Regions from separate parts of the Streptomyces sp. NPDC090032 genome, predicted to be linked through region 1. Evidence: riboswitches for the same ligand, from Rfam matches in the RefSeq annotation. Region 1 holds a riboswitch; each other region holds the start of a gene.
What was found. Region 1 has a riboswitch for thiamine pyrophosphate ahead of thiC (phosphomethylpyrimidine synthase ThiC). Riboswitches for the same ligand answer to the same signal wherever they lie in the genome.
Positions count from the first base shown of each region.

Region 2: another riboswitch for thiamine pyrophosphate. It lies ahead of ACIPWY_RS06895 (purine-cytosine permease family protein); the one in region 1 lies ahead of thiC (phosphomethylpyrimidine synthase ThiC).
Region 3: another riboswitch for thiamine pyrophosphate. It lies ahead of ACIPWY_RS24050 (thiamine ABC transporter substrate binding subunit); the one in region 1 lies ahead of thiC (phosphomethylpyrimidine synthase ThiC).
Region 4: another riboswitch for thiamine pyrophosphate. It lies ahead of thiO (glycine oxidase ThiO); the one in region 1 lies ahead of thiC (phosphomethylpyrimidine synthase ThiC).

Region 1 covers NZ_JBIVFF010000005.1:401,967-409,154, reverse strand. Annotated here, with positions in the region: gene ACIPWY_RS14580 (LacI family DNA-binding transcriptional regulator) at 1-1,025, shown strand, start outside; gene ACIPWY_RS14575 (metallophosphoesterase) at 1,229-2,404, shown strand; gene ACIPWY_RS14570 (hypothetical protein) at 2,588-3,454, shown strand; gene thiC (phosphomethylpyrimidine synthase ThiC) at 3,542-5,326, opposite strand; TPP riboswitch at 5,319-5,475, opposite strand; gene ACIPWY_RS14560 (YibE/F family protein) at 5,547-6,899, shown strand; gene ACIPWY_RS14555 (SsgA family sporulation/cell division regulator) at 6,979-7,188, opposite strand, start outside.
Region 2 covers NZ_JBIVFF010000002.1:695,037-702,224, forward strand. Annotated here, with positions in the region: gene ACIPWY_RS06885 (NAD-binding protein) at 1-109, opposite strand, end outside; gene thiD (bifunctional hydroxymethylpyrimidine kinase/phosphomethylpyrimidine kinase) at 197-1,039, opposite strand; gene ACIPWY_RS06895 (purine-cytosine permease family protein) at 1,036-2,475, opposite strand; TPP riboswitch at 2,468-2,562, opposite strand; gene ACIPWY_RS06900 (nucleotidyltransferase domain-containing protein) at 2,612-3,103, opposite strand; gene ACIPWY_RS06905 (TetR/AcrR family transcriptional regulator) at 3,168-4,385, opposite strand; gene ACIPWY_RS06910 (MFS transporter) at 4,578-5,903, shown strand; gene ACIPWY_RS06915 (acyl-CoA dehydrogenase family protein) at 6,042-7,188, shown strand, end outside.
Region 3 covers NZ_JBIVFF010000009.1:277,246-284,433, reverse strand. Annotated here, with positions in the region: gene ACIPWY_RS24070 (Rossmann fold nucleotide-binding protein) at 1-108, shown strand, start outside; gene ACIPWY_RS24065 (maleylpyruvate isomerase family mycothiol-dependent enzyme) at 234-1,046, opposite strand; gene ACIPWY_RS24060 (ABC transporter ATP-binding protein) at 1,057-2,112, opposite strand; gene ACIPWY_RS24055 (iron ABC transporter permease) at 2,112-3,731, opposite strand; gene ACIPWY_RS24050 (thiamine ABC transporter substrate binding subunit) at 3,803-4,888, opposite strand; TPP riboswitch at 4,968-5,073, opposite strand; gene rlmN (23S rRNA (adenine(2503)-C(2))-methyltransferase RlmN) at 5,098-6,204, opposite strand; gene ACIPWY_RS24040 (PP2C family protein-serine/threonine phosphatase) at 6,336-7,188, opposite strand, start outside.
Region 4 covers NZ_JBIVFF010000003.1:480,804-487,991, forward strand. Annotated here, with positions in the region: gene pknB (Stk1 family PASTA domain-containing Ser/Thr kinase) at 1-248, opposite strand, end outside; gene ACIPWY_RS09230 (thiazole synthase) at 343-1,137, opposite strand; gene thiS (sulfur carrier protein ThiS) at 1,142-1,342, opposite strand; gene thiO (glycine oxidase ThiO) at 1,339-2,523, opposite strand; TPP riboswitch at 2,521-2,634, opposite strand; gene ACIPWY_RS09245 (hypothetical protein) at 2,687-3,031, shown strand; gene ACIPWY_RS09250 (NAD(P)/FAD-dependent oxidoreductase) at 3,220-4,383, shown strand; gene ACIPWY_RS09255 (Rv2175c family DNA-binding protein) at 4,459-4,824, shown strand; gene ACIPWY_RS09260 (carbohydrate ABC transporter permease) at 5,117-6,025, opposite strand; gene ACIPWY_RS09265 (sugar ABC transporter permease) at 6,022-7,077, opposite strand; gene ngcE (N-acetylglucosamine/diacetylchitobiose ABC transporter substrate-binding protein) at 7,085-7,188, opposite strand, start outside.

The DNA of each region.
Region 1 (7,188 bases):
CCGCCGCCGCCGGGGTCTCCATCACGACTGTCTCCGATGCGCTCAACGGTAAGGGTCGGCTTCCGGACGCCACCCGACGCCGTGTCCGCGAGGTCGCCGACCGGTTGGGCTATCGCCCCTCCGCGGCGGCCCGAACGCTCCGTACCGGAAAGTCGGGCCTGATCGGCCTGACCGTCACCACCTACGGGGATGAACCTTTTACCTTCACCGAATTCGCGTACTTCGCGGAAATGGCGAGAGCCGCCACCTCGGCGGCGCTCGCCCGCGGCTACGCCCTTGTCATCCTGCCCGCCACCTCACGCCATGACGTCTGGTCGAACGTCGCCCTCGACGGCACCGTCGTCATCGACCCGTCCGACCACGACCCGGTGGTCACCGAGCTGGTCCGCCAGGGCCTGCCCGTCGTCTCCGACGGGCGCCCCGCCGGCACGCTCCCCGTCACCGCCTGGGTCGACAACGACCACGAGGCCGCCGTCCTCGGCATCCTCGACCACCTCGCCGCCGCGGGGGCCCGCCGTATCGGACTGCTCACCGGCACGACCACGGACACGTACACCCATCTGTCCACCTCCGCGTATCTGCACTGGTGCGAGCGGATCGGACAGGAACCCGTGTACGAGTCCTATCCCGCGCACGACCCGTGCGCGGGGGCCGTCGCCGCCGACCGGCTCCTGGCCCGCCCCGACCGGCCCGACGCCGTGTACGGACTCTTCGACCCCAACGGCACGGACCTGCTCGCCGCCGCCCGCCGGTACGGCCTGCGCGTCCCCGAGGACCTGCTGCTCGTCTGCTGCAGCGAGTCGACCGTCTACGCCACCACCGAACCGCCCATCACGACCCTCTCGCTCAAGCCGCGGCGGATCGGCACCGCGGTCGTCCAGCTCCTGATCGACGCCATCGAAGGAGTTGAATCGGACCAGCCGGTCGAGCAGGTGATACCGACGGAACTCATCGTCCGGACCTCGTCCCAGCGTCGTCCGCCCCGCACGACGGTCAGCCCGCCCCGCTCGCCGGGACACGGCTGAACGACGGCTTCCGGGTGGTCACCCCGAAGACCATCCGGAAAAGCCCGTACCAATTCGGGAGAAAAGCACGGTGAACAGCAGCCCGGATCCGATTCACCACCCCTGGTGCATCACACAGCGCGAGCCGCATTCCTATGATGGGCGCACGACACCGCGGGCCGCTGCGACCAGGCAGTCCGATCGGGTGCAGAGGCGGCGCAATGGTGGTGGAGGGGTCGATGACTCAGGGGGCCGGTCAGGGACCCGAGGTGCGCACGGCGACGCTGCGCGACTTCCGCGTTCCCGCGTACGTCCACGACGTACCGGCATACGTCCAGGAGCCCGGCCACGACCCCGCTCCACCGGCCCCTGCCGTGCCCGCGCAGGCGGAGCCGGATCCCGCGTACCAGGAGCCCAGGTTCTCGGAGCCCTCGTACGCTGAACCGTCCCTTCAGGACCCCGCGTTCGACCAGCCCGACGGGTACACGCCGACCCAGCGCGACCTGCCCGTCATCAACCGCGGCGACACGGTCCAGGTGCGGATCGACACCGAGCCGGCGCCCCGTCCCGCCGACGGACTCGGCCCGCTGTACGTCGTCGGTGACGTGCACGGCTACCTCGACGAGCTGATCGCCGCCCTGTACGAGCAGGGCCTCATCGACGCCGAGGGCAGCTGGTCGGCGGGCACCGCCCGGCTGTGGTTCCTCGGCGATTTCACCGACCGCGGGCCCGACGGCATCGGCGTCATCGACCTCGTGATGCGGCTGTCCGCGGAGGCCGCCGCCGCCGGGGGCTACTGCAAGGCCCTCATGGGCAACCACGAACTGCTCCTCCTCGGCGCCAAGCGCTTCGGCGACACCCCGGTCAACTCGGGCGCCGGCACCGCCACTTTCCAGGCGGCATGGCTGCTCAACGGCGGACAGAAGTCGGACATGGACCGCCTCCAGGACGTCCATCTGCAGTGGATGTCCCGGCTCGACGCGATGGAGCTGGAGGACGGCCACCTCCTGATGCACTCCGACACGACCGCGTACCTCGACTACGGCGACTCGATCGAGGCGGTCAACGACACGGTCCGCGAGACCCTCACGCGTAACGACGCGGACGAGTGCTGGGACCTCTTCCGCAAATTCACCAAGCGCTTCGCGTTCCGCGACGGGTCCGGACCCGAAGCCGTGCGCGAGCTCCTCGAGGCCTACGGCGGCGCGCGCGTCGTCCACGGCCACAGCCCCATCCCGTACCTCCTCGGCGAGGTCGGCACCGAGGACGCGGCGGACGAGGACAGCCGCCCGCTGATCGAGGGCCCGCACGTGTACGCGGGCGGACTCGCGATCGCGATGGACGGCGGAGTGACCATGGCCGGAAAGCTGCTGGTCCAGCAACTCCCCATGGATAGCTAGGCGTTCCCCGGGCAGGCGCACCGAACGGGGGCTCAGTCCGGCCACCGGGCCGAATTCGGGAAACCCCCTGTCACCGCGTGCCGTCACCGCTCTACCATCGGCTTATCCGTAGCAGGCTCCCCTCCGTTTCTGCCCGACGGCTCGCACCCATGCGAGCCCCCAAGCCCTACGGAGCATCGGGGGATGCACATGAACAGCGCTCCGCACCTGCTGAACGAGGACCGCCCCGAGTTCGAGCGGATCCTCGATGATGCGCTGCGTACCGCACCGGACCGCCCTGATCTCGCCGCAGTGGGTCAGCGGCTCAACGCCGAACAACTGCGCACCATGGCGCTCAACGCCACCGCACTGATCGCGGCCGCCGCCGCGACCGAGTACCAGAACTACGTGAAGGTCCGCGCCGACCTGCGCGCCGCGCCGCGGCCCGTACGTCCGCTGCGCGAGGGAGAGAGTTCCGCGGAGTCCGGCGGCTCGATCGGACTGGCCGCCACCGTGGGCGAGGTGACGGAGACGACCGGCGCCGGTGTCATCGCCGTCGTCGCCGTCCTCGCCCCCGTGCTCGCCGGGACGGCTGCCGCGATCTTCCTGCTCGTCGGCTACATCCTGAAGATGCTCGATCCGGAACCGGCTTTCGCCCAGACCCTGTTGACGGTCGGCTGGGTGTTCGGCGCGCTCACCGTGGCGGGAATCCTCGTTGCCGGCGTGGGCCTGCTGCTCACCGCTCTGCGCAACGGCGCGACGTCCTTGCAGGCCGGCGCGCACACCGAGTCGAACGAGGAGGTGGACCGGGCCAGAGAAGCCTGGTGCCTTGTGCTCCTGGAGCGCGGCATCCTGCCGTTCCTCCGGGAGGCTCTCGCGGAACCTCCACCGGCCCCGGCGAACCGCGGGGGCGGCCACGGACCCGCGGGCCGTATGCCCCACCTCGGGTACAACAGGCCCGGATTCAGCAGCCCGGGGGGCGCCGACGGCACCTCCCCCGCGGTCCCTAGGTACTCAAGCCCGGACTTCACAAGCCCCGACTTCGGAGGCCCGGAACACCAGCCGGACTAGGTCCGACCGGCCATGGTCCCGCCCTGTCCACCGGTCGCGAAAGGCGGTCGGCGAACAGGGCGTAGGCCCGTATGAGCGCGGGTGAGGTCAGTCCGCGATCGGCAGATAGACCCGGTTGCCGGCGGCGGCGAACTCCTTGGACTTCTCCGCCATGCCCTCCTCGATCTCACTCTTCGTCCCGCCGTGCTGGCGGCGGATGTCCTGGGAGATCTTCATCGAGCAGAACTTCGGCCCGCACATCGAGCAGAAGTGGGCCGTCTTCGCCGGCTCGGCGGGGAGCGTCTCGTCGTGAAACTCCCGTGCCGTGTCCGGGTCGAGGGCCAGATTGAACTGGTCCTCCCAGCGGAACTCGAAGCGCGCGTCGGAGAGGGCGTCGTCCCACTCCTGCGCGCCCGGGTGCCCCTTGGCGAGGTCCGCCGCGTGGGCCGCGATCTTGTAGGTGATGACGCCGGTCTTGACGTCGTCACGGTTCGGCAGGCCCAGGTGCTCCTTGGGCGTGACGTAGCAGAGCATCGCCGTGCCCCACCACGCGATCATCGCGGCTCCGATGCCGGAGGTGATGTGGTCGTACGCAGGGGCGATGTCGGTCGTCAGCGGGCCGAGTGTGTAGAAGGGCGCCTCCTCGCACACCTCCTGCTGAAGGTCGATGTTCTCCTTGATCTTGTGCATCGGGACGTGCCCGGGGCCCTCGATCATCGTCTGCACGTTGAAGCTCTTCGCGATCGTGTTGAGCTCCCCGAGCGTCTTCAGCTCGGCGAACTGCGCCTCGTCGTTGGCGTCCGCGATCGAGCCCGGCCGCAGGCCGTCACCCAGCGAGTACGTGACGTCGTACGCCGCGAGGATCTCGCAGAGCTCCGCGAAGTTCTCGTAGAGGAAGCTCTCCTTGTGGTGCGCCAGGCACCAGGCGGCCATGATCGAACCACCGCGCGAGACGATGCCCGTCTTGCGGTTCGCGGTGAGCGGGACGTACGGCAGCCGCACGCCCGCGTGGACCGTCATGTAGTCCACGCCCTGCTCGGCCTGCTCGATGACCGTGTCCTTGTAGATCTCCCAGGTCAGCTCCTCGGCACGGCCGTCGACCTTCTCCAGCGCCTGGTAGAGCGGGACCGTGCCGATCGGGACGGGGGAGTTGCGCAGGACCCATTCGCGCGTGGTGTGGATGTTGCGGCCGGTGGAGAGGTCCATGACGGTGTCGGCGCCCCAGCGGGTCGCCCAGGTCATCTTCTCCACCTCCTCCTCGATGGATGAAGTGACCGCGGAATTGCCGATGTTGGCGTTTACCTTCACCAGGAATCGCTTGCCGATGATCATCGGCTCGATCTCCGGGTGGTTGACGTTGGCCGGCAGAACCGCGCGCCCCGCGGCGATCTCCTCGCGGACGACCTCGGGCTCCACATTTTCCCGGATGGCCACGTACTCCATCTCGGGCGTGACCTCCCCGCGCCTGGCGTACGCGAGTTGGGTCACCGCCTGTCCGTCACGCCCGCGGCGCGGCTGGCGGGGGCGGCCGGGGAAGACCGCGTCAAGGTTGCGCAGACCGCCGCGCGGCGAGGTGTGCTTGATGCCGTCGTCCTCGGGGCGGACCGGGCGGCCCGCGTACTCCTCGGTGTCGCCGCGGCTGATGATCCAGTTCTCCCGCAGCGGCGCAAGGCCCCTGCGGACGTCGGTGTCGACGCTCGGATCGGTGTACGGCCCGGACGTGTCGTACAGCGTGACCGCCGTGCCGTTGGTGAGGTGCACTTGGCGGACCGGCACCTGAAGGTCGGGGCGTGAGCCCGTGACGTACCCCTTGTGCCAGCCGATGGACTTCCCGGCCTCACCCGCCTCTGCGGACAGGTTGGAGGCAGGCGTGCGTGCGTCCGATGTGGTCATGAGACCTACTCCCTACGCCGGCATTACCCGGTAACAGGTTCGGCGGTCGACGCAGCGGCTTCCGTCAGGCGATGTTTCATGTGAAACATCGCCGAAGCGGAGGTCAGCGCCCTCTCAGCCCGGTGCTCCGAGCTCCCGCGTGTGCAAAGGTGCCCCCACGCTAGCGTCATTTCTGGCGTGCTGAACAGAGGGCCCCCGCCGTTCTTGCGATGATCGGGCGGTGACCAACACGCAGCAGCCTCCCCCTCCGCCGCCGCATCCTCCCCATGACCAGGGGAACTCCGGACACGGGCATTCCCACAGCCATGGCCCCGCTGCGCCCGTTTCCAAGCATCTGCGTAAGGTCATCGCCGCGGTGCTCATCCCGTTCTCCGTCGCGGTCGTCGTCGGCCTCGTGGTTCTCTGGCCCGGAGGCGCCCCGCCCCACGCCCGCACGGGCGTCGGCTTCGACCGGCAGACCCAACAGGGCACCGTCACCCAGGTCGACAAGGTCGACTGCAAGTCCGTGAACGCCTCGGGCGAGACCCCGACCGGCGACACGTCGACCGCCGAGGGCCAGTCCGCCGAACAGCAGGCGAAGGGCACGTGCGGGAAGGCGACCGTCCGTGTGGACAGCGGCAAGGACACCGGGCGTACGTTCACGGAGATCGTGCAGCCGGACTCGCCACGGCAGTTGCACGGCGGCCAGAAGGTGATCGTGGCCTACGCGCCCGACGCGCCCAAGGAACTCCAGTACTCCGTCACCGATGTGAACCGCAGGCTCCCGATGGCGGTGCTTGCCGGGATCTTCGCGCTGGCCGTGGTCGTCGTGGGCCGGCTGCGCGGCGTCATGGCGCTCGTCGCGCTGGCCGTCAGCTTCATGGTGCTGACCTTCTTCATCCTGCCCGCGATCCTTCAGGGCTCGAATCCGCTGGTGGTGGCGGTGGTCGGGGCGAGCGCCATCATGCTGATCGCGCTCTATATGTGCCACGGTCTGACGGCCCGTACCTCGGTCGCGGTGCTCGGCACTCTCGTGTCGCTGCTCCTGATCGGCGTCCTCGGATCGGGGTTCATCGACTGGGCCGCGCTGACCGGCAACACCGACGACAACACGGGCCTGATCCACGGGCTTTACCCGCACATCGACATGAGCGGTCTGCTGCTCGCCGGCGTCATCATCGGTTCGCTCGGCGTGCTTGACGATGTGACGGTCACGCAGACGTCGGCCGTGTGGGAGCTGCACCAGGCCGATCCGACGATGGGCCGGCGCGCCCTGTACCGCGCGGGCATCCGGATCGGTCGCGACCACATCGCGTCCGTGGTCAATACGCTGGTCCTGGCGTACGCGGGCGCGGCCCTACCGCTGTTGCTGCTCTTCTCGATCGCACAGAGCAGTGTGGGAACCGTCGCCAACAGTGAGCTGGTCGCCGAGGAGATCGTGCGGACCCTGGTCGGCTCGATCGGCCTGGTCGCCTCGGTGCCGCTGACGACCGCGCTCGCGGCTCTGGTGGTCTCCGCCGACCGTCCGGGGCCCCCGTCCGCTGCCGCGGCCGGTCCGGCACGCGGAGGAAGGGGCCGGCGACGGAAGCGCTGAACCTCTGCGTGGGCACCCCTAAGGCGCCACTCTGCTGAAGCGTTACATCAGTTGATCGCCCACGGACTTCTGGAGCCCGTCAGCCGGCGCTCTGCTCCTCGGCGAGAATCCGGTCGAGTGCCTCGTCGAGATGCGCCTCGAAATCGGCGAGCGCCCGCTCCTGGCCGAGCGGGACGAGCTTGTCGGTGCGGTCCAGGAAGGCGACGAGGGGAGCGACACCCGCTCTGAACAGCGCCTGGTCACCGCCCACTTGGAGCCGGATGTGCACCTCGCCCGGCATCTCGCCCGG
Region 2 (7,188 bases), on a different contig from region 1:
AGACGGCGCGCAGTTCGGCGGCGAGCCGCTCGGCGAGCGCGTCACCACCGCACACGATCATGTGGCCGGACGGTGGGGCCTGTTGAGGCTGGCGGGGCAGGGTGGTCATGGCAACAGTCAAGTGGACGGCAGGGTGTGAGCGCACGTCGGGCCCTGAATGTGTGCAGGTGGGCGTGTTGCGTCCACCCTGTGGGCCCTAGTCCCGTCGCCCGGCGTCGGACCGGTCGCCCGGCAGGCGCCACCCGTGGTCGACCGGGCCGATGCCCGACCCCAGCGCGAACCCGGCGGCGATCGCCCCCGTGACGTACTCCTTCGCCCGGCGGACCGACTCCGGCACGGGCAGGCCGTGGGCGAGACCCACGGCGACGGCCGACGCCAGGGTGCAACCCGTGCCGTGCGTATGCCGGTTGTCGTGGCGGGGAGCGCGCAGCCAGTGCTCCTGCGTGCCGTCGGTGAGCAGGTCAACGGCCGCCCCCGGCAGATGGCCGCCCTTGACCAGCACCCAGCGCGGTCCGAACGACAGCAGCCGCGCCGCGGCCCGGCGCATGCCGTCGTCGTCCGTGACGGTGAGACCGGTCAGCTGCGCCACCTCGTCCAGGTTCGGCGTGGCCACCGTCGCGACCGGCAGCAGCTTCGTGCGTACCGCGTCCAGTGCGTCCTCGGCGAGCAGCGCATCGCCGTGCTTGGACACGCTCACCGGGTCCACGACCACCGGGGCGTCCGTACCGGCGAGCAGTTCGGCCACCGCCTCCACCAGCACCGGCGACGAGAGCATCCCGGTCTTGACCGCCTGGACGCCGATGTCGTCCACGACGCTGCGGTACTGCGTGCGCACCGCGTCGACGGGGAGTTCCCACGCGCCCTGGACCCCGAGGGAGTTCTGCGCGGTGACGGCCGTCACGACGCTCATGCCGTGGGCGCCGAGCGCCAGCATCGTCTTGAGGTCGGCCTGGATCCCGGCGCCGCCGCCCGAGTCCGAACCGGCGACGGTCAGGACGCGGGGCGGCGCGACGCGTCCGCTGCTCACGGGCACGGTCATGTGCGGGCCTCCTCGTAGGGTGCGGTGGGGGCGACGGCGGTCGGGCAGCGCAGTCTCAGGGGCGCGTACACGACGAGCGCGGCGACGAAGGCCACGTAGTAAGCGAGGTCGGCGCCGTGCAGGGCCTTCGCGACCGGGCCCACGTACAGGCCGCTGTCCATGAACGGGACCGCCGCGGCGAAGGCGGCGACGAAAGCGAGGAGTCCGGGCCACCAGGGCTGCGGCCGGGCGGACTCGGTGGCCAGGTCGACCGGCGCGCCGCCCCGGGCCCTGGCACGGGCGAACCAGTCGACGGCCACGACCGCGACGAAGCCGGGGATCCAGTAGCCGACGAACAGCAGCACGTTCTGGAAGCGGGCCGCGGTGTCGGCGGCGTGCATCCACAGCACCAGTGGGAAGCCGAGCACCGCGGCGAGCGCCGCCGCGAGCGGCCGCGGGATCCGGACGCCGATGGTCTGCAGGGCCAGCGAGCCGCTGTAGTCGTTCATGGCGTTGCTGCACAGGGCCGCCAGCGCCACGGCGAGCAGCCCGAAGGAACCGAGAACGCCGCCGCCGAGCAGCTCGTCGACACCGCGCGCGGTCTGGTCGGTGAAGACGGAGGCGCCCCACAGCCCCAGCGCCTGGACGGCGACGAAGGAGACGGTGACGCCGAGGAGTGTGAACCAGAACATGCGCTTACGGGAGGTGGCCGCCGGAAGGTAGCGGCTGAAGTCGCTTGCGTACGGGGCCCAGGACAGGGACAGGCTGAGCGCGATCGTGCTGGTCAGGACGAACGCGCCGGCCTGGTCGGCGCCGTGCGCGGCCCCGTTGGTGACCGGATGGACACCGTCGAGAAGCTTGACGGCGAGGACCGCGAAGGCGGCGGCCAGGACGAAGGTCATCAGCTTCTGCAGCCGGTGGACGGCCTCGTAGCCGAGCACGCCGAGCGCGCCCTGCGCCAGCATCATCACGAGCACGCCGACCCAGAACGGCCAGCCGCACAGCCGGGCGAGCGCGTCGCCGCCGAACAGGCCGATCAGCGCGTCCCAGGCGACCGACGACAGCCACTGCAGGACGCCGGGCACCGCGACGGCCCGGCCGAACGCGAGCCGCGCCAGCGGGAGCTGCCCCGCGCCGGTCGCGCTGCCCCACGTACCGAGATACGCGGTGGGCACGGCGCCGACGAGGGTGCCGAGGACGACGGCGGCCAGCGCGGTGGCGAAGTCCAGGCCGAGTGCGATACCGACGGTGCCGGTGAAGACGCCGGTCATGGTCAGGTTCGGGGCGAACCACACGGTGAACAGGCGCCCGGCGCCGCCGTAGCGGTGGGTCTCGGGGACCGGCGCGATTCCGCGCGCCTCGACCCGCAGGTCACCGGGCGCCGCGGGCATCCGCCCGTCGAAGACGGAGCGTGGTCCGGTGGTCCCGGTGCTGCTCGGGGCATGGGGCAACGACATTGGCTGACATCCCTCCGCCAGTGCTAACTGGTTCAGGTTCGACGGGTGTGATCTCAGCCCTCGTTCGGGGCACCCCGTGTCCGGTACGTCGGCAAGAGTAGCTTCCCTGTCGCGGGAGGCAAGCTGGGGGCGTGGCTCAGAAGTGCGTGGCGATGCCGAACGCGGCCCGGAGAAGCGCCATGTCGTGAAGGTCCTGTTCGCGTGGTTCGTACCCTTGGTGGAAATCGGCCTGCCGCTGGGCCGACAGGCACGGCACGGTGACTCCGCCGATGGTGCCGGTCACGAAGCGCGATGCCGGGTAGGCGAAGGGACTTCGCGGATCGGGGGAGGCCTGGACGGCGGACCCGTCCGCGGCGAAGGTCAGCGGATGCAGATCGAGGTCGCGGCCGTCGGGCGCCGAAAGCACGAACCGCACCGGACGCCAGTCGAGGCTCTCGGTGAACCCTCGACGCGCGAGCGCCGCGACCACGACGGACTCCTGCTCCTGTCGGTGCATCAGATCCAGGTCGCCGTGCTCGCGCGTCTGCTCGCCGACGAGCGCGTCGATGCCCCAGCCCCCGCCGATCCACACGTGCGTACCCGCGCGGCGCAGCACGGCCAGGATGTCCAACACGCTGTCGACGTCCATCAGTTGACCTCCGAAGGCGGCGGCATCGGCCGGTGCGCAGGGGTGGTGTCGGCCGGCCATGGGCCTACGCGGGCGGATTCTCGCTCAGGAGCAGTGCCGTGCCGAGTTCGGCGAGGCGCTCGGCGAGGTCCGTGCGGTCGCCCGCGGAGCCCGTCCGGGCCGCGTTGTCGACCACCGTCAGCACCGCGGTGACGACGATCCTGGCCTCGGCGGTGTCGAGTCCGGGGCGCACCTCGTCGAGCAGGCGCACCCACAGCGCCAGGTACTCCCGCTGGTTCTGCCGGGCCGCCTTGCGCTCCTTCTCGGGGAGCTGGTCCAGCTCGCCGATCAGCAGACCGATCAAGTGGCTTTGACTCAGGGCGAATTCGATGTACGAGCGCAGCAGTCGGTCGAGGGTCTGGCGCGGGGTGCCGGGCTTGGCGAGTGCCTGTGCCGTGCCCGCGCGCCGCTGTTCGCCGCCGCGCAGCACGGCGGCCACGAGCAGGTCGGTCTTGGTGGGGAAGTGCTTGTAGATGCTGGGGCCGGTCGCTCCGGCGGCCTCGCCGATGTCGTCGGTGCTGACGGACTGGAAGCCCCGCTCGTCGAAGAGGCGGATCGCCTCGACGAGGATCTCCTCGCGGCGGGAGACCGCGAGGCCCGCGTATCCGCCCGGCGCAGTTCCCGCTTCGGCACCGGTACTCGTCCCGAGGGGGCAGTGCGCGGCGGCGTGGGCGAGCCGGTGGAGGAGTTCTTCGAAACGGCGGCGGGGCAGCGACGTGCGGTGCCAGGAGATGGAGCCGAACACCGACAGGACGGACCACGCGAGGAGTTGCCGGTCGGACGCGTCGAGGTCCGGGCGCTCGTCGCCGATCAGGCCGGCGATCCGGTCGGCGACGTCCTTGAGGGCGCGGCGCTGTTCCTTGCGGCGGTCCTCCGGCAGGTGCCTGGCCTCGCGCTGCCACAGGACGGCTGAGCCGCGCCGGTCCATGGTCTCGCTCGCGCTCGTGCGGAGATAGGTGTCCAGGTCCGGGGCCGCGGCGAGGGACACCGAGATCGCGTTGACCGTGGCGTCCACGACGTGGAGCAGCAGGTCGGGCTTGCCGCGGAAGTGCCGGTAGAGGGCCGGGGCGGTGATGCCGACCTCGGCCGCGACATCGGCCACCGAGACGTTGTGGTAGCCGCGCTCGCGGAAGAGACCGGACGCGGCGGCGATGATCCGGGCCTTGCGGTCCGGGGGTCTGCGCGCGGTCGTCCGTCCCGACGCTTGCGTCTGCATCCCGGTTCGCCCCTCGCCGTCGTCCATTTCGGCAAAGGTACAACATCCGGGCAACGCTGTGATCAACATGTGGAACGGCCGGGTGGCGTTAGACAGAAATCACTCTGTTGCTTTCAGATCCGCCAACGCTAGATGCCCTGCGTCCAATCCATTGCGCCACATGGTTAGAGCTGCTTCACTTCCTGCTCACATCAGCCCCGTGGATCAGGGAGGGCCGTCATGGCCGTCGACCGACAAGAAGTGCCCGGCTCGCCGTCGGTGACCGCGTCCGGGTCCCGCGCGTCCGCCGTGCGGCGCAGGGCGTGGTACGTCCTCGCCCTGCTCGTCTGCCTGATGCTCGTCAACTTCGCGGACAAGGTCGTCGTGGCCCTGTCCGGCGTGGGGATGAAGAAGGAACTGGGCCTGGACGGCTCCCGGTTCGGCGTCGTTCAGAGCAGCTTCTTCTGGCTCTTCGCCGTCGGTTCCGTGCTCGGCGGCTGGCTCGGGGGCAAGGTGCGGGCGCGCTGGCTGCTGGCCGGGATCGCCGCGGTGTGGGCACTCAGCCTCGCCCCCATGGCCGCCCAGGTCGGCTTCACCACGATCATCGCGTGCCGGGTGCTGCTCGGCTTCGCCGAGGGGCCGACCGTCGCGCTGGCGATGCAGGTGGCGCACTCGTGGTTCCCCGCACACCGGAGGAGTGTGCCCAGCTCGCTCGTCATCGCCGGCGCCGGGGTCGGCCCGCTGATCGCGGCACCCCTGCTGACCTGGGTCATCGAGACGTACTCCTGGCACGCGGCCTTCGGCGTCCTTGCGGCGTTCGGCGCGGCCTTCGCGGTGCTGTGGCTGCTCGGCGGGGACGCCGGGCCCGAGAGTGTGCGGGCCGGCGATCACCACGTGGCGGCGGCGGTGCTCCCCGAGCGGGTGCCGCTGCGGCGTCTGTTCTCCACAGGAACGCTGATCGGCATGGCGCTCCTGTTCTTCGTCGCGTACGCCAACACGTCCGTCGGTGTCAGCTGGCTGCCGCTCTATCTGCGCGAGGGACTCGGCTACGACGCGACCACCGCGGGCCGGCTCGTCGTGTTGCCCTATCTGGGATCCGCGGTCGCCGTCATCCTGGTCGGAGTGCTCTCCGGCGCGCTGACCAAAAGAGGGGTCGGGAACAGGATCGCCCGAGGCGTCCTCCCCGCCGCGATGGTCCTGGCCTCCGGGCTGTGTACCGTCGCCTTCTCCTCGCTGGACCGAGGGGTGCCGCAGATGACGCTGCTCGTCCTCGGCGCGTGTCTGAACTCCGCCGGGTACGGCGTCGCCTTCGCCGGTCTCGCCGATGTCGCGCCGGCGGAACAGCGCTCCACCGTGTTCGGGATCATCGCCGCCGTCTACAGCCTCGGCGGGGTCGTGGCACCGCTGGCGATCGGCAGGCTGGTCGACGCCGGGACGTCCGCCGCGGCCGGTTACGGGGACGGCTTCCTGGCCCTCGGCATCACGATGATCATCGGGGCCGTGGCCGCGCTCCTTCTCGTCCACCCCGACCGGGACGCGGCGAAGCTGGCCGCGGCGTCCCGATAGCCGACGGGGTCGACGGAGCAGACGGACGGACCGAGGGAAAGAGACGCGTCGAAAACCATCACTCACACCCATGCATGCCTTGACATCAGGCAAGACTGGCAAGAAAGTGAATGAGCGATAACTTAGGAGTGACGACATATGAAGCGCACTGTCTACAACGAGGACCATGAGGCGTTCCGGTCCGTCGTCCGGGACTTCATCGCCAAGGAGGTGTCCCCGCACTACGAGGAGTGGGAGAAGAACAACCGCGTCCCGCGCGAGCTGTTCCACAAGCTCGGCGAACTCGGGGTGATGGGCTTCGGCATCCCCGAGGAGTACGACGGTCCGGGCGAGACCAGCTACAAGTACCAGACGGTGATCACCGAGGAGTGCGCACGAGCTGCCGTCTCCTTCGGCCACTACACCGTCACCACCGGCATCGTCCTGCCGTACCTGCTCAACATCGCCGACGAGGAGCAGAAGAAGCGCTGGCTGCCGGGCATCGCCAGTGGCGCGATCACCCTTTGTATCGCGATGACCGAGCCCGGCACCGGCTCCGACCTCGCGGGCATCCGCACGAGGGCCGAACTGTCCGACGACGGCACGCACTACGTCCTCAACGGTGCGAAGACCTTCATCACCGGCGCCCTCAACTCCGAGCTGTGCGTCGTCGTGGCCCGCACCTCCGCTCCCACGGCGGAGGACCGCCGCTCCGGTCTGACGCTGCTCGTCGTCCCGACGGACAGCGAGGGCTTCGCGTACGGCCGCAAGCTGGACAAGATCGGCCTGCGTGCCTCGGACACCTCCGAACTCTCCTTCACCGATGTCAGGGTGCCGGTGGAGAACGTCCTCGGAGAGGTCGGCAAGGGCTTCTCCTACCTGGGCAACAACCTCGCCCGCGAGCGCCTGTCCATCGGCGTCGGAGGCGTCGCCACCGCGAGCGCCGCGATCCGTTTCGCCAAGGCGTACGTCCAGGAGCGCCAGGTCTTCGGCAAGCCGGTCGCCGCCTTTCAGAACACCAAGTTCGTGCTCGCCGAGTGCGCCGCCGAGGTCGAGGCCGCACAGGCCATGGTCGACAAGGGCATCGAGCTCGACGACCGGCACGAGTTGTCGCCCGCCGACGCCGCCAAGATCAAGCTGTTCTGCACCGAGGTCGCCGCGCGCGTCATCGACAAGTGCCTCCAGCTGCACGGTGGTTACGGCTACATGCTCGAGTACCCGATCGCCCGCCTGTACGCGGACACCCGCGTCTCCCGCATCTACGGCGGCACCAGCGAGGTCATGAAGACGATCATCGCGAAGGACC
Region 3 (7,188 bases), on a different contig from region 1:
GCCTGGCCCCTGCTCACGGCCCTGGCCCGCGAACGCTCGATGGACGCGCGGATCGCGCTGGTGGACACGGTGGAGGAAGCGGCGGACGCGCTCGCGAAGCTGGGCTGAACGGGGCCGAGCTGAGCGGAACTGGGCTGAGCGGGGCCGGGCTGAACGGAACTGGGCTGAGCGGGGCCGGACCTGGGCCCGGATCGGCTTCTCGGCTCGGCTCGGCTCGGCTCGGCTCGGCTCGGCTACACGAACGTCGCGCGCTCCAGCCAGAAGTCGAGCAGCTCCCGCTCGCCCAGGACCTCCACGCCCGCGCCGTCGAGGGGTGCGCGCCGGTAGAAGGCGAGCAGCACGTCGGTCAGCGGCCCCCGCAGGGCCACGGTCGCCTTCTCGTGGCCGCGGCGCCATGTGAAGCCGTCCTCGCCCAGCTCGACGAGCCATTCCGCGTTCAGCTCGGGTCGCGCGTCGGTGGCGTGGAGGTGCAGGCTGCGTCCGGCACCGCGCAACTCGGCCGCACTGTCGGACGGGTCGGACCGCTGGGCGTGGGCGACGATCTGCAGCCACTCGTCGATCGCGTCGGCGGCGAGCTCGGGCGCCACCTCGTACGCGCTCTTCGCCGCGAGTGCCGCGTCCGCCCGGTGGATCACCGTCTCCTGCGTCATGCGGCGCGCCCAGAAACCGGTGGTGTGCTGCCAGGACCAGGACCATACGGGGGTGTCGGGGCCCGCGGCGCGCAGCGTCCGCGCGGTCAGCTCGGCGCCTTCCATGAGCCAGGCCGCGAGCGCGTCCGGGTCATCGCTGTCCGGGCCGCCGAAGCCCGGCACCTTCTCGTCCCGGACCGCCTCCGTGGCGCCGGTCCGTACGATCGTCCCGACCCAGCGGTGCACGCCGCCCAGGTGGACGACGAGGTCGCGCAGGGTCCAGTCGGGGCAGGTCGGCACGGTGGCCGTGAGGTCGGCCCCGGCGAGATGCCCGGCCAACAGGGCGCTCTGCGCCACGACTTCGTCGCAGTAGCGCTCATGGGTGAGCTGTCCGGGTGCCGCAGTGTCCGTCGTCATACGGCGGACCCTATGCGGCGGACAGCCCGTCCAGCACGACGATTTCGCCCGCGTCGAACGCCACCCCGACCTCGTCCCCCGGTTCCGGAGCGTCCCGCAGCGCGCAGGCCGCTTCGAGGCGGGGCACCTGGGTGGCCTGGAGGTGTACGGCGACATGCGTGCCGCGGAAGGTGCGCGCGGTGACGGTGCACGTCAGCTGGGCCTCGGCGGCGGGCACGAGGCGTACACCGGCGGGCCTGACCAGGATCCGGCGCGGGCCCTGCGGAGAGCCCGCGGGGACAGGGACCTTGCCCCACGGCGTGTCCGCGGCCTCACCGGCGACCGTGGCCTCGACCACGTTGTCGAAGCCGAGGAAGCGCGCCACGAACTCGTCGGCCGGGTGCTGCCACACCTCAAGTGGCGTACCGGACTGGGCGATCCGCCCGTCGCGCATCACCACGACACGGTCGGCGAGCGCGAAGGCCTCGCCCTGGTCGTGTGTCACGGCGAGCACGGTCGTGCCCAACTCGCCGAAGAGTTCCCGCAGTTCGACGACCAGGCGCTCCCGCAGCGAGCGGTCGAGCTGGCCGAGCGGCTCGTCGAGCATGAGCAGGCGGGGGCGCGGGGCGAGCGCCCTGGCGAGGGCGACGCGCTGCTGCTCGCCGCCGGACAGCGAGGCGACGGCGCGCCGTTCGGCCCCGGGCAGCCCGACGAGCTCCAGCAACTCCCGTACGCGGAGCTGCTGTTCGGAGCGGGAGGCGCCGTGCATCCGCAGCCCGAAGGCGACGTTTGCGCCCGCGTCGCGCTGCGGGAACAGCTGGTGGTCCTGGAACATGAGGCCGACGCCCCGCCGGTGCGCGGGCACGCCCGCCTGGTCGCGTCCGTCGAGGAACACCCGGCCCCCGTCGAGCCCCTGAAGTCCGGCCACGACCCGCAACAGCGTCGACTTGCCGCTGCCGCTGGGACCGAGCACACACACGATCTCGTGCTCGGCGACCTCCAGGCCGACGCGGTCGAGCGCCGCATGCGCAGACTTGGACGGGCCGCCGAACCGCACGGTCGCTTCGTCCAGGCTCAGCAGGGCCATCAGAACTCCCCCGTCGTACGGTCCGTGCGGATGCGTTCGAGCAGCAGCAGAGACACCGCGCACACCACCATGAGAATCGTCGAAAGGGCCATCGCCTGGCCGTAGTTGAGGTCACCGGCGCGGCCGAGGAGCCGCGCCACGGCGACCGGCAGAGTGGGGTGGTCGGGACGGGCGATGAACACGGTCGCCCCGAACTCGCCGAGCGACACGGCGAACGCGAACCCGGCCGCGATCAGCAGCGCCCTGCGCACCATCGGCAGATCCACCTCACGCCAGGCCCGCAGCGGCGAGGCGCCGAGGACGGCGGCGGCCTCGCGCAGCCGCCCGTCCACCGCGCGCAGGACCGGCAGCATGGTGCGGACGACGAAGGGCACCCCGACGAGGGCTTGGGCCAGCGGCACCAGGATCCAGCTGCCGCGCAGGTCGAGGGGCGGCTTGTCCAGGGTGATCAGGAATCCGAAGCCGACGGTGACGGCCGAGACGCCGAGCGGCAGCATGAGGAGCGCGTCGAAGCCCCGTACGAGACGGCCCGCCTTCCTCGTCAGGGCGGCGGCGGCCAGTCCACCGATCGCGACCGCGATGGCGGTCGCGGCCAGCGCGTACGTGAGCGAGTTCCCGATCGCCTCGATCGGCGGCACCAGGAACACGCCGCTGTCGGACGAGGTCAGCGCCTTGTAGTAGGCGAGTCCGAAGCCGTCGGGCCCGCCCGCGCCCCGGAAGGACCGCTGGATCAGCACGCCGAGCGGCAGCAGGATCAGCACCGCGACCGTGGCAACCACCCCGGCGAGCAGCGCCCACTGGCCCACGCCGCGCGGGCGCCGGGCGGTGTGCGCCGCGTCGACCAGGCGCAGCGCGCTCTCCCGCCGGCGCACGCTCCAGGCGTGCACGGCGAGGATGATCCCCACAGCGGCGAACTGCACGATCGTGAGGACGGCCGCCGTGGAGAGGTCGAAGATCTGCGCGGTCTGCCGGTAGATCTCCACTTCGAGGGTGGAGAAGGTCGGCCCGCCGAGGATCTGGACCACGCCGAACGAGGTGAACGTGAAGAGGAAGACCATCAGCGCGGCGGCCGCGACGGCGGGGCCGAGCGCGGGCAGCGTCACCTGCCGCCAGGCCGTCCAGCGGGAGGCGCCCAGCATCCGGGCGGCCTCCTCCTGCCGGGGGTCGAGCTGCGACCACAGTCCGCCGACCGTGCGGACGACGACGGCGTAGTTGAAGAAGACATGGGCGAGCAGGATGGCCCACACCGTGGTGTCGAGGCGTACGCCCCACAGGCTGTCGAGCAGCCCGCCGCGGCCGACCAGTGCCAGGAACGCCGTGCCGACGACGACGGTCGGCAGCACGAACGGCACGGTGACGGCGGCCCTCAGGACCTGCTTGCCCCGGAACTCGAAGCGCGCGAAGACGTACGCGCCGGGGAGCGCGATCAGCAGCGTGAGCACCGTCGACGCGAGCGCCTGCCAGGTCGTGAACCACAGGACGTGCCGGATGTCGGACTGCCCCAGCACGTCGGCGATCCGCCCGAACTGCCAGTGCCCGCCCGCCTTCAGGCCGCGGGAGACGATGGCCGCGACCGGATAGGCGAAGAAGATCGCGAAGAACGCGACGGGCACGGCCATCAGGCCGAGCCGCGCCGCGCTCCCGCTGCCCCGGGAACCCCGGGAGCCTCGGGAGGACCGCTTCCGAGGCTCTACTTCAGTACGAGTGAGGTCCACGACTTGACCCAGGCGTCACGGTTGTCGGCGATCTTCTTCGGGGCCATGGTCTTCGGGTGGTCGACCACGACGTCGTACTTCGCGTAGTCGGCCGGCAGGGCCGCGTCCTTCGTCACCGGGTCCACGAACATGTTCAGCGGCATGTCCTGCTGGAACTCCTTCGCGATCAGGAAGTCGAGCAGCGCCTTGCCGCCCTTCTCGTTCTTCGCGTGGCTCAGCAGGCCGGCGAACTCGGTCTGGCGGAAGCAGGTGCCGGCCGCGACCCCGGTCGGGGCCGTCTTCGGCTGCGGGTCCGAGTAGATCGCCTCGGCCGGCGGCGACGACGCGTACGACACGACGAGCGGCCGGTCGCCGCCCGCCTTCCTGCCACCGGCGGAGCCCGAGAACTCCTCGTTGTAGGCCTGCTCCCAGCTGTCGACGACCTTCACGCCGTTGGCCTTGAGCTTCTTCCAGTAGCCCTGCCAGCCTCCGTCGCCGTACTGCGCGGCACTGCCGAGCAGGAAGCCGAGACCGGGCGACGACGTCGACACGTTCTCCGTGACCAGGAGGTTCTTGTACGCGGGCTCGGCCAGGTCGTCGAACGAGGCGGGCGGCGTCAGCTTGTGGTCGGCGAAGTACTTCTTGTCGTAGTTGACGCAGATGTCGCCGGTGTCGATGGGAGTGACCCGGCGCTTGTCCTTGTCCAGCTGGTACTCGGGACGGACGCGGTCCAGGCCCTTGGCCTCGTACGGCTGGAAGAGTCCGTTGTCGAGGGCGCGCGACAGGAGCGTGTTGTCGACGCCGAAGAGGACGTCGCCCTGCGGGTTGTCCTTGGACAGGACGGCCTTGTTGACGGCCTCTCCCGCGTCACCGTCCTTCAGGACCGTGACCTTGTAGCCGGATCGCTTCTCGAAGTCCTTGAGCACGCTCTTGGAGACGGCCCACGAGTCATGGCTGACGAGGGTGACCGTGTGGGAGTCCGCCGAGTCCTCGCCGGAGCCGGAGCCCCCGCACGCGGAGAGCGTGACGAGTCCGAGACCGGCCGCCACGGCGACGGCCGTGGCCTTGATGGTGGTGCTCACTTAAGTTCCCTCCTGGGTGACCAGGAAGAGACGCGGCCCCGCCCGGGATCGCGGACGATTCCCGGGCAGGGCGCAACAGCTTGAGTGGCGACCGAACTTCCTACCCAGAATGACCTGGGCAAGGTTCAGAGGGTCTGCGGCCGATGCCGCACTCTCAGCGCTGTGGCGCTCCCCTGTCGGAATATGAAGATGTACGTACGCCAGTCAGGTTACCGCTCGGTGGCGGCGAGCTGACCGCACGCCCCGTCGATCTCCTGGCCACGGGTGTCGCGGACGGTGACCGGGACGCCGTGGGCCGCGATGGCCTCGACGAAGGCCTTCTCGTCCTCGGGGCGCGAGGCCGTCCACTTCGAGCCCGGCGTCGGGTTCAGCGGGATCAGGTTGACGTGGACGCGCTTGCCCTTGAGCAGGCGGCCGAGCCGGTCACCACGCCACGCCTGGTCGTTGATGTCGCGGATGAGCGCGTACTCGATGGAGATGCGGCGGCCCGACTTCTCGGAGTACTCCCACGCCGCGTCGAGGACCTCACGGACCTTCCAGCGCGTGTTGACCGGGACGAGGGTGTCACGCAGCTCGTCGTCGGGGGCGTGCAGCGAGACGGCGAGGCGGCACTTGAGGCCCTCGTCGGCGAGCCGGTGCATGGCGGGGACCAGACCGACGGTCGAGACGGTGATACCGCGCTGCGAGAGGCCGACGCCGTCCGGCTCGGGGTCGGTGAGCGCGCGGATGGCGCCGACGACCCGCTTGTAGTTGGCCAGGGGCTCGCCCATGCCCATGAAGACGATGTTGCTCAGACGGGCCGGGCCGCCCGGGATCTCGCCGTCGCGCAGCGCGCGCATGCCGTCGACGATCTGGTGCACGATCTCGCCCGTCGACAGGTTCCGGTCGAGGCCGGCCTGTCCTGTGGCGCAGAACGGGCAGTTCATTCCGCAGCCCGCCTGCGAGCTGATGCACATGGTGACCCGGTCCGGGTAGCGCATCAGGACGGACTCGACGAGCGTGCCGTCGAAGAGCCGCCACAGGGTCTTACGGGTGGTGTCCTGGTCGGTCGACAGATGCCGGACGACCGTCATCAGCTCCGGAAGCAGCGCCTCCTGCAGCTTGCCGCGCGAGCCGGCGGGGATGTCGGTCCACTCCGCGGGGTCGTGCGCGAACCGCGAGAAGTAGTGCTGCGACAGCTGCTTGGCGCGGAACGGCTTCTCACCGATCGCGGCAACGGCCTCCTTCCGCTCGGCGGGCGAGAGGTCGGCGAGGTGCCGCGGCGGCTTCTTGGCTCCGCGCGGGGCGACGAAAGTGAGTTCTCCGGGCTTAGGCATAACCCTTCCAGTGTCGCAGATCGAATCATGTGACCTGGAACTCAGGAGAGGGAGGGTTCGTCATGGTCATCAACGGTCGTCATCGTGTGCGTGCCACCGCAGTTTGCGGGGTGCGAGAGGTTGCCGGGTGATCAGGCACGGGGCGTGACGGTGCGCCCTATGGCGATCATGGCCGCGTCGTCGTTCAGGTGTCCGCCGACGTGGTGCAGCAGGTCGCGCCGGAAGCGGCCGAGGAAGGCGTCGGGGTCGTTCTCGGTCCAGCCTGTGATGCGCTCGGCGAGCGGGTAGAACGTGCCGGTGGCGTCGCGGGCCTCGGTGACGCCGTCGGTGTACAGCAGCAGCAGGTCTCCCGCCTCGAACGGGAAGCTGTCGACGTGGTAGCGCGGATGCGCCAGTTCACCCAGGCCCAGCGGAGGTGCGGGATAAAGGGCGTCGATCGTCGTCGGTCGGCCGTTGCACAGGACGACCGGTGGCGGGTGCCCGCAGGCGATCATCTGGACCCGGCCGTCCCCGTCGGGGATGTCCAGGATGTTGGCGGTGATGAACGTTTCGCCGAAACAGCTCGCCTCGCCCGGCTCCATCAGGTCCCAGCACACGCTGCGGTCGAGGTAGGCCACCAGCTCGCCCAGGCTCGCCTGGCGGTGGGCGGCGACGCGGAACGCTCCGAGCAGCAAGGCGGCGTCGTTGACCGCGGTCATCCCCTTGCCCCGCACGTCACCGACGATCAGCCGGGTGCCGGAGGTCGTGCGCGCCGCCGCGTACAGATCCCCACCGATCTGGGCCTCGGCCTCTGCTGCGAGGTAGAGGGAAGCCACGCGCAGCGACCCGATCTCCTTGGGCAGCGGCGGGAGGACCACACGCTGAGCGGCCTCGGACACGTACCGCACTTGCGCCAGCACCTTTGCGCGACGCTCCCGCAGTACACAGAAGATCACCAGACTCGTGCCGACCAGCAGCAGGGCGATGATCTGAGCCTGGTGGTTG
Region 4 (7,188 bases), on a different contig from region 1:
TCGAAGACCCCGACCACATTCGGGTGGGAGAGCCGGGCGACGGACTTGGCCTCGCGGATGAAGCGCTCGACGAACGAGACGTCGGCGGCGAGGGCCGGGTGCATCACTTTGAGCGCGAGCACACGGTCGAGGCGGGTGTCCACGGCCCTGTAGACCGTGGCCATCCCGCCGACCGCGATGCGTGCGTCGACGCGGTACCGGCCGTCGAGCACCTGCCCGACGAGAGGGTCCTGAAGGGTCGTGTCCACGCAGGTGAGTGTACGAGCCGCCGCCGACACCCGGCTCCGCAGTCGTCCACGGACGGCCGTACTGCAGCAGAGCTGTAACCGGGCCGTAAGGCCCTCAGAACGCGGGCCGCTCCGGGTCGAGCCTGGCCATGCCGGACACGGGCGAGGAGGCCTCCGCGAAGTGCCTGCGGGGGATCCGGCCCGCCCGGAACGCCAGCCGCCCGGCCTCGACCGCGTGCCGCATGCCCTCCGCCATCAGGGTGGGCTCCTGCGCACGGGTCACCGCCGAGGCGAGCATCACACCGGCGCAGCCCAGCTCCATCGCGAGCGCCGCGTCCGACGCGGTTCCGGCGCCCGCGTCCAGGATCACCGGCACGCGCGCGTGCTCGGTGATCAGCTGGAAGTTGTGCGGGTTGCGGATACCGAGCCCGGAGCCGATGGGGGAGCCGAGCGGCATGACCGCGGCGCAGCCCACGTCCTCCAGCTTCCGCGCGAGCACCGGGTCGTCGTTCGTGTACGGAAGCACGGTGAAGCCGTCGTCGACGAGGATCTCGGCGGCGTCCAGGAGCTCGATCGGGTCGGGCAGCAGGGTGCGCTCGTCCGCGATGACCTCCAGCTTGACCAGGTCGGTGCCGAGCGCCTCACGCGCGAGGCGGGCGGTCAGGACGGCCTCACCTGCGGTGAAACAGCCCGCAGTGTTGGGCAGTACCTGGATCCCCAGCTTCTCCAGGACGGAGAGCACGGAGCCCTGCACGCTCGCGTCCACGCGCCGCATCGCGACGGTCGTCAGCTCGGTGCCGGACGCGACGAGGGAGCGTTCCAGGACGTCGAGGCTGGGCGCCCCGCCCGTGCCCATGATCAGGCGGGACGAGAAGGACGTGCCGCCGATGACCAAGGAGTCGTCAGCCATGGGTTCAGCCTCCCTGGACCGCGGTGAGGACCTCGACGCGGTCCCCGTCCGTGAGTGCGGTGCCGGCCCACTGCGCGCGCGGGACGACGGTTTCGTTGAGTGCTGCGGCGACGCCGGACGGCGCCGTGGTCAGGGCCGCGACGAGGGCGTCGAGCGTGGTGCCCGAAGCGACCTGGCGGCCCTCGCCGTTGACAGAGACGTTCATACGGACTGCTCCACAGAGACGGGTGCGGGGACGGCGCCGAAGCGCCGCGGGGTGAAGGGGCGGGCCACTTCGGGGAGTTCGCCGGTGGCGAGCACGTGGGCCATGGAGTCGCCGGTGACCGGCGTGAGCAGCACGCCGTTGCGGTAGTGGCCGGTGGCGAGCAGCAGGCCCGGCAGGGTGGTCGGGCCGAGGATCGGGGCGTTGTCCGGGGAGCAGGGGCGCAGGCCCGCGATGGTCTCCGTGAGCGGCAGTTCCGTGATGCCGGGCACCAGCTCGTGGGCGTCGCGCAGCAGCTCGTAGACGCCGCCCGCGGTGACCGTCGTGTCCCAGCCGAGTTCCTCGCTGGTGGCCCCGACGACCAGCTCGCCGTCGACCCGGGGTACCAGGTAGAGGTTGCCGCCGCGCACGACGGCGCGCACGGTGCGGCTCAGGAACGGCGCGTACACCTTCGGCACGGTCAGGCGCAGCACCTGCCCCTTCACCGGGCGCACCGGCGGCAGTACGTCGTCCGGGACCCCGGCGAGGCGGCCGCTGAGGCTGCCGCCGGCGAGGACGACCTGGTCCGCGTCGAGCCCGGTGCCGTCGGCGAGGACCACGCCGCGAGCGCGCTCTCGTACGACTGTCAGCCGCTCGGCCCACTGCCGGTGGAACTGCACCCCGGCCCGCTCGCAGGCCGCGACAAGGGCCTTCGCGAGGCGCCTCGGGTCGATCTGGTGGTCACCGTCGACGCGCAGGCCGCCCCGCACGGACGGGGCCAGCATCGGTTCGAGGCGCCGGCACTCGCGGCCCGACAGCCACTCCGACTCCAGGCCCGACGCGCGCTGGAGGGCGTGCAGTTCCCGAAGGTGCGCGCGGTCGTCCGCGTCGAGCGCGACGGCCAGGGTGCCGCACGCGCGGTAGCCGAGGTCGAGCCCGGTGGCCTCGGAGAGCTCGGCGGCGAACGCCGGATAGCGGCGCGCGGACTCCACGTTGAGCCCCAGGAGGGTCTGTTCGGCCTCTCCGTAGTGCAGTTCGGTGACGGCGGCGAGCATCCCGGCCGCCACCTGTGCGGCCCCGCCGCCCGGTTCGGGGTCCACGACCGCGGTGCGCAGCCCGCGCTGCGCGGCCCGCCACGCGGTGACGAGACCGATGATCCCGCCGCCCACGACCAGGACGTCGGAGCCTTCTGAAGTACGAGACATGGGCGTCCAGCCCCTCCCTTCGCCGGCATGACCCGGATCAGGTTCGTACGGTCGGAGGCCGTCCCAGCCTCCCTCTCAGCCCGGTACGTCCGGGCTCCCGCGAGTGCTTTACGGTGGCCACCCTAAACCGTTGCCCCGACCCCCAGTAAGGGAGCCCGCCCGCATGGCCCGCTCGCTCGACGGACTCGTCCTCGCCCCGGTCGCCGACCAGGCTCCAGGTCAGGTGGGTACGCGGACGCGGTTCACGTACCACGAGGAGGACGGCCGGATCTGGGCCGAGTACGCGGGCGGGGACGTCGTGCGCGGCCACCTCGTGGGCACGCGTGAAGGGGACCGGATCGACTTCAGGTACGTACAGCTGAAGACGGACGCGACGACCTCCTCCGGGCACTGCGTCTCGCTCGTCGTCGACCTTCCCGACGGGCGGGTGCGGCTGGACGAGACGTGGGAGTGGGAGTCGCAGACGGGCAGCGGGACGAGCGTCGTCGAAGAGGTCCCGGGCGCCTGACGGCGGGAGCGGGGGAGGGCCTGAGCGGTCAAACCGGCGCCCGGTGTGGAAGACGTCACGGACGCGGTGTGACGGGCCCGATGACTGACTGAACGTCAGGTGCATATGGTGATCCGGTGAGCGAGCAGAACCAGAACCAGGCCCCGGTGCCCCAGGCAGGGCGGCACGTCGTCATCGTCGGCGCCGGGATGGCGGGGGTCCAGACCGCCGTGGCCCTGCGCGAACAGGGCTTCACCGGCGCCGTCACGCTGATCGGCGCGGAACCCCACCAGCCGTACGACCGGCCTCCGCTGTCCAAGGCCGTCCTGCTCGGCAAGGCCGAGGGGTCCGCGTTCGACGTGGACTTCGAAGCCCTCGACATCACGCTCGAACTGGGCCGCGAGGTCACCGGCGTACGCCCCGCCGAGCACACCCTCGACACCGCCACGGGCCCCGCCCCCTACGACGTCCTGGTCCTCGCGACCGGCGCCGAACCCATCAGGCTGCCCGGCACGGAGGACATCCCCGGCGTCCATCTGCTGCGCACGCTCGACGACGCCGAGCGCCTCCGTCCCGTCCTCGCCGCACAGCGCGACATCGTCGTCGTGGGCGCGGGCTGGATCGGCGCCGAGTTCGCCACCGCGGCCCGCGAGGCCGGCTGCGCGGTCACCGTCGTCGAGGCGGCCGAGCGGCCGCTCGCCGGGGCGCTGCCCGAGGAGGTCGCCGCCCCCATGGCCGCCTGGTACGCGGACGCCGGCGCGGAACTGCGCACCCACGCGCGCGTGGAGCACGTCGAGCCCGGAGCCGTCCTCCTCGACGACGGCACCCGGGTGCCCGCCGGCGCCGTCGTCGTCGGCATCGGGGCCCGCCCCGCCACCGGCTGGCTCACCGGCTCCGGCATCACGCTCGGCGCCCACCGCGAGGTAGTGGCGGACAACCACCTGCGCACCTCCGAGCCCGATGTGTACGCCGTCGGCGACTGCTCGTCCTTCCCGTCGGGCAGGTACGGCGAGCGCCTGATGGTCCACCACTGGGACAACGCGCTCCAGGGCCCCCGCACGGTCGCCGCCAACATCATCGGCGAGGCCCCGGCGACGTACGACCCGGTGCCGTACTTCTGGTCGGAGCAGTTCGGCCGCTTCGTGCAGTACGCCGGGCACCACGCGGCCGCCGACACCACCGTGTGGCGCGGCGACCCGCAGGGCGCGTCCTGGAGCGTGTGCTGGCTGCGCGAGAACCGGCTCGTCAGCGTTCTCGCCGTGGGCCGCCCGCGCGACCTGGCACAGGGGCGCAAGCTCATCGAGTCGGGCGCCTCGCTGGACCCGCAGGTCATCAGCGACCCGACCCGCCCGCTGAAGGCCGCTGCCGCCTGACCGCCCCGCCGGGGCGACCGGGGCTTTTACGCGGCCGCGTTTCCCACTGTCAGTCCGGGATGGCAGGCTTGTCCTGTGACCGAGATTGACGCAAAGATCGATGCTCTCGTCCCCGAGTGGCTCACCCTCCCCGACATCGCCGAGCAGTTCGGCGTGGAGGTGACGCGCGTGCGGCAGCTGGTGAAGGAAGGCCAGGTGATCGCCGTACGCCGCGGTGAGAACAGGGCGCTGCACGTGCCCGCCGCCTTCATCGACGGCGACAAGGTCGTCAAGGGCCTCACCGGGACCCTGACCCTGCTGAGGGACGACGGCTACAACGACGAAGAGATGCTCGAGTGGCTCTTCACCCCCGACCCGACCCTGCCGGGCACCCCCGCGCAGGCGCTGAGCGAGAATCGCGGCACGGAGGTGAAGCGCCGCGCCCAGGCGCTCGCCGTCTGACCTGACAACCGTCCGGCGTGGGGGGGGCGCGCCCCCCCCCCCCCCCCCCCCCCCCCCCCCGGGGGGCCCCCCGGCCCCCCCCCCCCCCCCCCCCCCCCCCCCAACCCCCCCCCCCCCCCGACCAGGTGACCCCCCCCCCCCCCACCAACCCATCCCCCTAAACCCGGCCCCCGGCCCCCCCCCCCCGCCCGCCCCCGGGACTCCCCCTCCCCGGCGGCCCCCACCCCTGTGCGCAACGGGTGAAGCAGTGGTCACGTGATGGCGCCGGCCGTGCGGCGCGCGGCGGTGGGCGTCAGCGGAAGGTGCCCTGCGACACCGAACCGGCAATCCGGCGCTGGAAGATGATGTACACGATCAGTACGGGCACCACCGTGACCACGATCGCCGCGAAAAGACCGCCGTAGTCGATGTTGTAGACCTGCGAGGACGCGTAGGCGGACATCCCCTGGGTCAAGACCCAGTTGTCCTGGTTGGTGTTGAGTGCCACCGGCAACAGGAACTGGTTCCAAAGACCCAGGAAGTTGAAGATCGCCACCGCCGCCATGCCGGGACGGGCCATCGGCAGCATCACCTGGAAGAACGCCCGCCAGTCACCGGCACCGTCGATCAACGCGGCCTCGTAGACGTCATGCGGCAGCGACCGGAAGAACGAATAGAGGAAGAACATCGTGAACGGCAGCGCGAACGCGACGTAGGTGAGGATCAGTCCAGGACGTGTGTTCAGCAGCCCGAAGTTCTGCAACTGGAAGAAGAGCGGCACGATAGCCAGGAAGACGGGGAAGGTCAGACCGGCGAGCATCAGGTAGTAGATCAGCCGGCGTCCGGGGAACTCGAACCGGGCCAGGATGTAGGCGCACATCGCGCCGAGCAGCATCACCAGGACCAGCGCGGAGACCACGACGATCACCGAGTTCAGGAAGTACTTCCCGATGCTCGCGTCGGTCCACGCGTGCGCGTAGTTCTCGAACCGCCAGCGATGCGGCAGCTTGAACGGCGACGACAGGATCTCGCTGGTCGACTTGAACGACGACACCAGCACCCACAGCATGGGCACGATCACGATCACGGACCACAGGATCAGCAAGGTGTGCGAGATCACCGCGAACCTGCGGTCACTGCTCACGGCAGCTCTCGTCAGTTTCCGGTCACGCGCCGGCTTGCGGTCACTCGCCGGCTTCCGGTCGGCGGCTATGGCGCTCACTGGGCAACTCCCTTGGCTCCGGCACGCCGAGCCTTCAACCCACGCGCTTTCTTCTTGCCCTCGCCACCGCCCGTCAGCCGGTTGACGAGGAACACCAGCGCCGCGAACACCAGGGTGACGACGGCGAGGACGACCCCCATCGCGGTGGCATAGCCGAACTGCTGCTTGGCGAAGGCGACGGTGAACAGCCGTTGGCTGATCGTCAGGGTCGAGTTGTCCGGTCCACCGCCCGGCAGCATGGCCTGCACGTAGACGAACGAGTCCAGGGCGGCGATGCCCAGGTAGATGTACCCCGTCTGCACGGTGTCCCGGATCGACGGCAGGGTGATCGAGATCGTCGTCCGGAACCGGCCGGCTCCGTCGATCTTGGCGGCCTCGTACAGCTCGCCGGGAACTCCCTTGATCGCGGCGATGAAGAGCACCGCGTAGAACCCGACGAGCCCCCAGACGATGACGAACATCAGGGCCGGCATCGCGCTCACCGTTTCGCCCAGCCAGGCGAACTTGTCGAAGCCGTCGAGGCCGAGCCCGGTGAGGACGCCGTTGAGCAGGCCGGCGTTCGGGTCGTACATCTGCGCCCAGACCAGCCCCACGATGATCGCCGGCACGACGTAGGGGAAGAACGAGATGATCCGGTAGAACGACGCTCCCCGGATCCCTCGGACGGGGCCCTTGCTGGGCCCGCCCAGGGTGATGGCCACCGCGACCCCGAGGGCGAGCGTCAACGTCACCAACGGCACGCAGACCGCCAGCAACGCGATGTTGCGCAGCGCCTTCAGGAAGATGTCGTCCTGGAACATCTTGGTGAAGTTGTCGAGGCCGACGAACTTGTAGTCCGGGCTGAAGCCGCGCCAGTCCGTCATCGCCCAGAAGATCGCCTGAACGAAGGGGTACAGGACGAAGAGCACGAAGATGGCCAGCGGGACGCCGAGGAACGCCAGGAAGAACGTCACCCGGTCGAAGGTGAGCTTGCGGCGCCGAGGCCGCCCACCGCGAGCGGCCGGCGTCGGCCGGCGGCTCGCGGTGTCGGAGGTGGTGATCGTGTCTTTCATCGCAGTGTTAGCTGACCTTGATCTTGTCGACGGAGTCGTCTTCCCTGACCTTGTCGGAGATCTTCTGAAGGGCCGAGGTCAGGCCCTTGCCGTCGATGTCACCGGCGAGGA